DNA from 3 places in the Endozoicomonas sp. ALB091 genome. Region 2 is predicted to be linked to each of the others. Evidence: predicted binding sites of a transcription regulator. Region 2 holds the regulator's gene; each other region holds the start of a gene.
The links. Region 2 encodes FNR, which switches genes on or off when oxygen is low (the NO sensors DNR and NnrR bind a similar motif). Its sites were predicted from a motif close to TTGATNTANATCAA; they were not measured.
Positions count from the first base shown of each region.

Region 1: ubiU (ubiquinone anaerobic biosynthesis protein UbiU) is a predicted target of FNR. The motif match lies at 1,461-1,474, and genes of this name have one in related genera.
Region 3: adhP (alcohol dehydrogenase AdhP) is a predicted target of FNR. The motif match lies at 1,488-1,501, and genes of this name have one in related genera.

Region 1 covers NZ_JBLYNQ010000003.1:778,757-781,030, forward strand. The annotation lists gene ACO6UX_RS06335 (U32 family peptidase) at 1-266, opposite strand, end outside; gene ubiU (ubiquinone anaerobic biosynthesis protein UbiU) at 399-1,406, opposite strand; gene thpR (RNA 2',3'-cyclic phosphodiesterase) at 1,724-2,274, opposite strand, start outside.
Region 2 covers NZ_JBLYNQ010000017.1:21,290-23,563, reverse strand. The annotation lists gene hemN (oxygen-independent coproporphyrinogen III oxidase) at 1-266, shown strand, start outside; gene fnr (fumarate/nitrate reduction transcriptional regulator Fnr) at 780-1,532, shown strand; gene ACO6UX_RS24055 (adenine phosphoribosyltransferase) at 1,612-2,169, shown strand.
Region 3 covers NZ_JBLYNQ010000006.1:241,765-244,038, reverse strand. The annotation lists gene adhP (alcohol dehydrogenase AdhP) at 280-1,299, opposite strand; gene lamB (maltoporin LamB) at 1,613-2,274, opposite strand, start outside.

The DNA of each region.
Region 1 (2,274 bases), on a different contig from region 2:
TCTCCGTTCTCACAGACCTTGCTCACCTGAGCCAGTTCAGACTCAGCTTCAATCAGCGTCAGTGTCGATAGAACGACTTCTTTGCCTTTAGACTGCAATAACCTGGCAATGGCTAACCAGTCATCCAACTTCAGCTCACGTCTTTTCGAGCATACGACTTCTCCCAGGTAGACTCGTTCAAAGGCGGACTCGGCTACTTTCTCGTAAAACGCCATAACGTCTTGTTTAGGCCAGAAGAACAGTAATGGGCCAAGGGTGATTTGCATAGTTTATTCCCTGTCTGCGCCGGGCGTTACCCGAAAACGCGATCTGCCAGCCACAAAGAAAGCAAAGCATGTAAACCTTTATGGCTCGTGTCTTTGTGGTTTAAATCAAAAGAGAGTGTCAAGCAGCTAACATCACTGCCAGGGGCGATTATAGGCACCCAGTGTAGTCTGGCTACCTTCAGACAAACGGGAAAGGCCAGCCATCCAGCGTTCATTGGTGGTAAAACGATCTGGATTGACCTGGTAATGGTCCAGCGCTTCCCGCCAGATTCTCACCACTTCGGCAACATAGGCCGGGCTTCGCTGGCGGCCCTCAATTTTCACCGCACTGATGCCAGACTGATACAGCTGAGGGATCAGATCCAGGGTATTGAGGCTGGTAGGCTCTTCAATGGCATGACTGACCTGATCATTCACCGTAAAGCGCCCCTTGCAGAGGGTTGGATAACCGGCCTGCTCGTGGTGATCAAAACGGTCGATCAACAAACCTCCCAGTCGGGTTTCCATCCCATTGGCCGTTGTCTGCCAGCGCACAGCGGATGCCGGAGAACAGGCACCGGCGGTATTGGGCGATTCCCCTGTCACATAAGAAGAGAGAATGCAGCGCCCTTCGGCCATAATACAAAGACTGCCAAAGGCAAATACTTCCAGCTCCACCGGGCTTTTCTGAGCCAGTCGCTCAACCTGTTTTAACGACAGCACCCTGGGCAGTACTGCGCGTTTGATACCAAAATGATCATGATAAAAAGACAGGCTGGCCTGGTTAGTGGCAGAAGCCTGAACGGAAAGATGAAGATTAAGATCGGGGTATCGCTTGCAGGCATAGTCCAGCACGCTGATATCGGCAGCAATCAGGGCATCGACACCGAAGTCGGCACACATATCCACTGCTTTTTTCCAGCGGTGCCAGTTGGTCGCCTGAGCATAGGTGTTTACCGCAACAAAAAGCCGCACCTTTTTTCCACGGGGATTTTTATCAACGTAGTCCAGTGCCTTCATGGCCCGCTGATCAGAAAAGTTCAGACCGGCAAAATGTCGGGCATTGGTTTCATCACGAAAGCCGATGTATACGGCATCAGCACCATTATCGACAGCGGCTTTCAGGGAAGGAAGGTTACCGGCAGGACACACCAATTCCATAGAGAATTATCCAGTAGTTTTTGCGCAGCATAGCACGCTGAACAAAAAACCGACTTGATACTTATCAAGAAATAGCCAGAAAAACAAGTATCAACACTTAGCACATGGTTTCAATGAGTTTGGCGGGTTGTCATGCCTCCGAACTCCGTTCGTCCTGAGCTTGTCGAAGGGCGGAAACTCAGGACTCTGAGATCGTGCCAAGCACCCTTCGTCCGTGCATCCTGAGCGGAGCCGAAGGGCGCTCAGGGTGAACGGAGATTGTATACGTCAAACTCATTGAAGCCATGTACCAGGCAACCATCTACTCATCAGTGTTTTCATGCACTAATAGCAAGAGGCAACAACGGAAAAGCATGGAGAGATTTATATCGCGTTCCCATTGCAGTGTTCTCACTTTCCAGTAATACCACCTCACCCACCGTCACCCGGAAGCTGGGAAGGTTAAAATACTGACTATGGGTGACATACCTTGGTCGTTTAAACCGCCCCAGGGTTACGTGGGGGCGAAAATTCCGGGTTTCAGCACTGAAGCCTGACTGCACTGCTGCCTGCTCACAGATATCAGCTAGCCGTTTTAACTCCTGTCCTGAATGCATCTCCAGAGCCAGCACCCGGGGGTTTCGCCCATTTGGAAAGAAACGAAAACAACCGGTCATACTGTCAAAGGTATGGTAGTCCGCCAGATCATTTTCAAGATTGCTGATTAACTGCTGTAACTGTTGGGGGGAGCTATTGCCCAGGAATTTAAGGGTAATGTGCTGCTGCTGGGGAGCTACCCAGCGCAAGTCATGAACATGACCTTCACCGGCTCGATGAATGGCTTTCTTATGCAGCGTTGCAGCAAGTTCAAGAGGAAGTTTTACAGCCA
Region 2 (2,274 bases):
TGATTACCCAGCTGATCTGCCACTTCAAACTGAACTTCAGCGATATTGAACAGCGGTTTGATATTCAATTCAGGGATTACTTCCGGGATGAGCTGGCAAGGCTGGAGCCGATGAGGGCAGACGGCCTGATCAGTCTCAATAGCGATGGCTTGCTGGAAGTACTGCCAAAGGGAACACTGCTGATCCGTAACATCTGTATGCAGTTCGACCACTATCTCCATCAACCGGAGATGAAAGAGAAGACGCTCTTCTCAAAGGTTATCTGAGTAACACTCCGGAGCAATCACCAGGCTCCGGAGCCCCTCTCCCGCCAGTACCGACAACGACTGATCATCCCGCACAGAACCGAAACCTCTCTGCAGCTCACCGGTTTATCAGAAAAAAACTGAAACTGACGACGACTTGCCACCACTATCACATTGATTTACTTGAAACATAAGTGCAAAATCTGCCATGTCCGTTAAATACCACGAACGAAAATTTAATCCTGTGACATAAGACAATGTCAGATTGATTTTCAGGGATAAAGACACACAACCACCAGGAGCCATGACCATACCATGATCAGGGTCAGCCCTGAGCTTGATAGATGACACGGCAGATGAGAGCTCACCGGAACCACCGCAGTTTATGACGCATTGCTGAAGCAGCACCAAACCCCTACCCTGGGTCTGCCCGGTTGCGTACATACCTGATTTACACTCCGGTAACACTTTTCATACACTTGGTTTTCCATAAACAGTGTCGAATTTCGCCAAATACGACTTTGAGGCCTCTCAATGACGTCAAAGCCCAACGTCCGACAGCCGAGCCATGTGGCCTGCAGAGACTGCAGCCTCAGCTCACTGTGCCTGCCACTGGCACTGAGCATTAAGGATATCGATCAGCTGGATCACATTATCAAGCGTGGGCGTCCTTTGAAAAAAGGCGAACACCTGTTTCTGGAAGGTGACCCCTTTACCAGTGTCTTTGCTGTTCGCTCAGGGGCTCTCAAAACCTACACAGCGACCAATGAAGGTGAGGAACAAATCACCGGATTTTACCTGCCCAGCGAAATTCTTGGCCTGAGCGGTATGGATACGGATACCTATCCGGTGTCGGCCCAGGCGATGGAAACCACCATGATCTGCGAGATTCCTTTTGAGCAACTGGAAACCCTTTCCGATCAATTCCCGGAATTGCGCCGACATCTGATGCGCCTGATGAGCAAGCGTATCCGTGAAGACCAGCAAATGATGATGCTGCTGTCCAAGAAAAACGCCGATGAACGTATTGCCACCTTCCTGATTAACCTGGCCAGCCGTTTTCGTCGCCGGGGTTTTTCTTCCCAGTCGTTCCGTCTGTCCATGTCGAGAAATGAGATGGGGAACTACCTGGGTCTGGCGGTAGAAACGGTTAGTCGTGTATTTACCCGATTCCAGAAAAACGGCCTGATCTCCGCCGTGGGCAAGGAAATCGAAATTCGCAACTCGGTTGAACTCTGTGCCCTGGCCGGGGGAAAAACACTGGAACCGATTGCTACCAACGCCTGACTTTATCCTCTAAAGAAGCTACCCTTTGAGGTGGCTTCTTCCTTTTTATCCATTGACTGACAGCGGCATGCTCCCTCCCATGCATACAAACGAATGTTCATCCGTTCAGGAATATCTGCGAACGCAAATCAGAACCATCGCGGACTGGCCCCATGAAGGCATCCTGTTTCGGGATATCACCACACTGTTTGAAAACCCGGAAGCCTGGCGTAAGGCCGTGGATGTCATGGTTCAGCGTTATGAGAACCAGACTTTTGATCGCATTGGCGCGCTTGATGCCCGCGGTTTCCTGCTTGGCTCGACACTGTCCTATATCATGAACAAGCCGCTGGCACTGTTTCGCAAGAAAGGCAAACTGCCAGGCAAAACCCTCAGTGTCGAGTATGACCTTGAATATGGCAAAGCCGTACTGGAAATGCATGAAGACACCATTAAGGCCGGTGAAAAAATTCTGTTAGTGGATGACCTTATCGCCACCGGAGGCACACTGCTGGCTGGGGATCAGTTGATTCGACAAGCAGGAGCCAGCACACTGGAAGCTGCAGCTATCATCAATCTGCCAGACCTCAAGGGCGCTGACAGACTCAATGCGGCGGGCATTCCAACCTATGCCCTGTGCAATTTTGCCGGTGAGTAAAACCACCCTCAGTTCAGAATTTCAGGGATGATACGATATGTCTCTTAGATCCAGGGTTAATGTCTGGATCTGAGAGCCCCTCCCGCAGTTACAGGACGCACAGAC
Region 3 (2,274 bases), on a different contig from region 2:
GTTATGGCATAAGGGTTATGGCATAAGACAGATGAAAAAGCGTTTTTGGGAACCACAGAGAGCTAGTACATGGTTTCAATGAGTTTGACGGGTTGTTGTGCCTCCGCACTCCGTTCGTCCTGAGCCTGTCGAAGGGCGGAAACCCCAGACTCTGATAGATCGTGCAAAGCACCCTTCGTCCGTGCATCCTGAGCGGAGCCGAAGGACGCTCAGGGTGAACGGAGATTGTACACGTTAAACTCATTGAAACCATGTTAGAGCACTAAGTAATTGAATAAATTACTGGGCCAGTTCCATAACAACACGCCCGGCAATATCACCTTTCTCCATTTCGTCAAAAATCGCGTTGATCTCTTCAAGGGTTCGTTTCTGGATAATCGCCTTCACTTTACCCTGGGCAGCAAACTCCAGGCATTCCTGTAAATCCTTGCGGGTACCTACGATGGAACCAACAACAGAAACGCCGTTGATTACCGTATCGAATATAGGAATGGGCATATCCTCCGGGGGGAGTCCAACCAGTACACAGGTTCCTCCCCTGCGCACGGAGCGATAAGCACTGTCAAAGCCCGCTTTGGAGACTGCCGTACAGACAGTCGCGTGAACACCATTACCCAGCAGCGACTGAATTTTTTCTTCCGGCTGCTCCCGGATAAAGTCGATAAAGTGAGTGGCTCCCAAGTCTAGGGATAACGCTTTCTTTTCCGCCCCGGTATCCACCGCAATCACATTAAGACCCATGGCTACGGCATACTGAACGGCCAGGTGACCAAGCCCGCCCACACCGACAACGGAAACCCAGTCGCCAGGTTTGGTACGGCTGACTTTCAGGGCCTTATACGTGGTAACCCCGGCACAGAACAGGGGGGCGGCATCGACAAAACTGATGTTGTCGGGCACTTTGACCACATAGTCGGCAGCTGCCAGGCAGTATTCGGCATAGCCGCCATCGATGGAATAACCGGCATTGTGCTGGGCAAGGCAGAGTGTTTCTTTGCCTTCCAGACAGTACTCGCAGTAGCCACAGGCGGAATAGAGCCAGGGAATACCTACACGGTCGCCCGGTTTGATATGAGTGATCTGGTCACCAACTTCGGTGACCGTTCCCACACCTTCATGGCCGGGCACCAGTGGCAGTTTTGGTTTAACCGGCCAGTCTCCATGGCAGGCATGAAGATCGGTATGACAGACACCACAGGCATGGATTTTCACCAGTGCATCCCGTGGGCCTGGTTTGGGTAGCGGTAGATCTTCGATGGTAAGCTGATCTTTGAAATGATGAACGACGGCTGCCTTCATGATGGGTTACCTTGTTGTTCCGAATTGATACCTGTTTGGTTTCTTTGTTGCGGGGAGTGTGGAGTGACGCGGTTTTGTGTTTACGGTTGGGATTGGTATGCGTTCCCACGGAGGAGAGGGTGTTGCGGAAGGCCTTAAAAAGCAGGAAACCACAAAGGCACAAAGACACAAAGTTTTTCTGGGCTTACCTGAGCTATGTCAGTCAAATTAAAGAGGCTTTCCTTTGTGCCTTCGTGTCTTTGTGGTTCAAGGCTTTTATATCTTTTGCAACACCCTTAGGACCGTGGGGGCGAGGGGGAACCAATCTAATGGATTAGAACCAGATTTCCATCTGGGCTCCGTAGGTCCAGCCGTCGGATTTGCTTCCATAGGCCTTCATGAGTTGCTGGGCTGAGGTGAAGGTGTCGAAGTATTCGAGGCCTAATGCACTGCAAGTTTCTGGAGACTCACTGCAGGGTTTTTGGACACCCGTGTCAGGACTCGAGGATGAGCTAAACTGCTTATAGCCTTCTGCTTTATCCCACTTTGCATAAGTTGCAAAAACTCGAATTTGGGGCCTTACCCAGTTTCCGAACTGAGGATGAAACTGTTGAGCTAACGTAAATTTCCAGAGATTGCTTTTGAACGTGTTACTACTAAATAAATTCTTCTTCTGACTGCCTGATTCATCAACTTTTGCTTCGAAATTCGAGTGGGCATTTTTTACATGATCGTATCCGAGCTCAATAGTGGTACTGGTTAGATCATTCCAGTTCCACGATGGACGAATACCGGCAGTGACCCAAGTAGACTTTTGACCATTTTGCGGATAGAACGATTTATCGTATTTTACCTCGGTGACACCGACAACGTACATCATATCCAGTTTTGGCATCAAAGTTACCGCGCCGTGATCCATAATGCGCCAAAGCTTATTGCCCTTAAACCAGTCGGTGGTTTGCAGATACATTCCAGCTGTCCCTGCACCAGGACCTG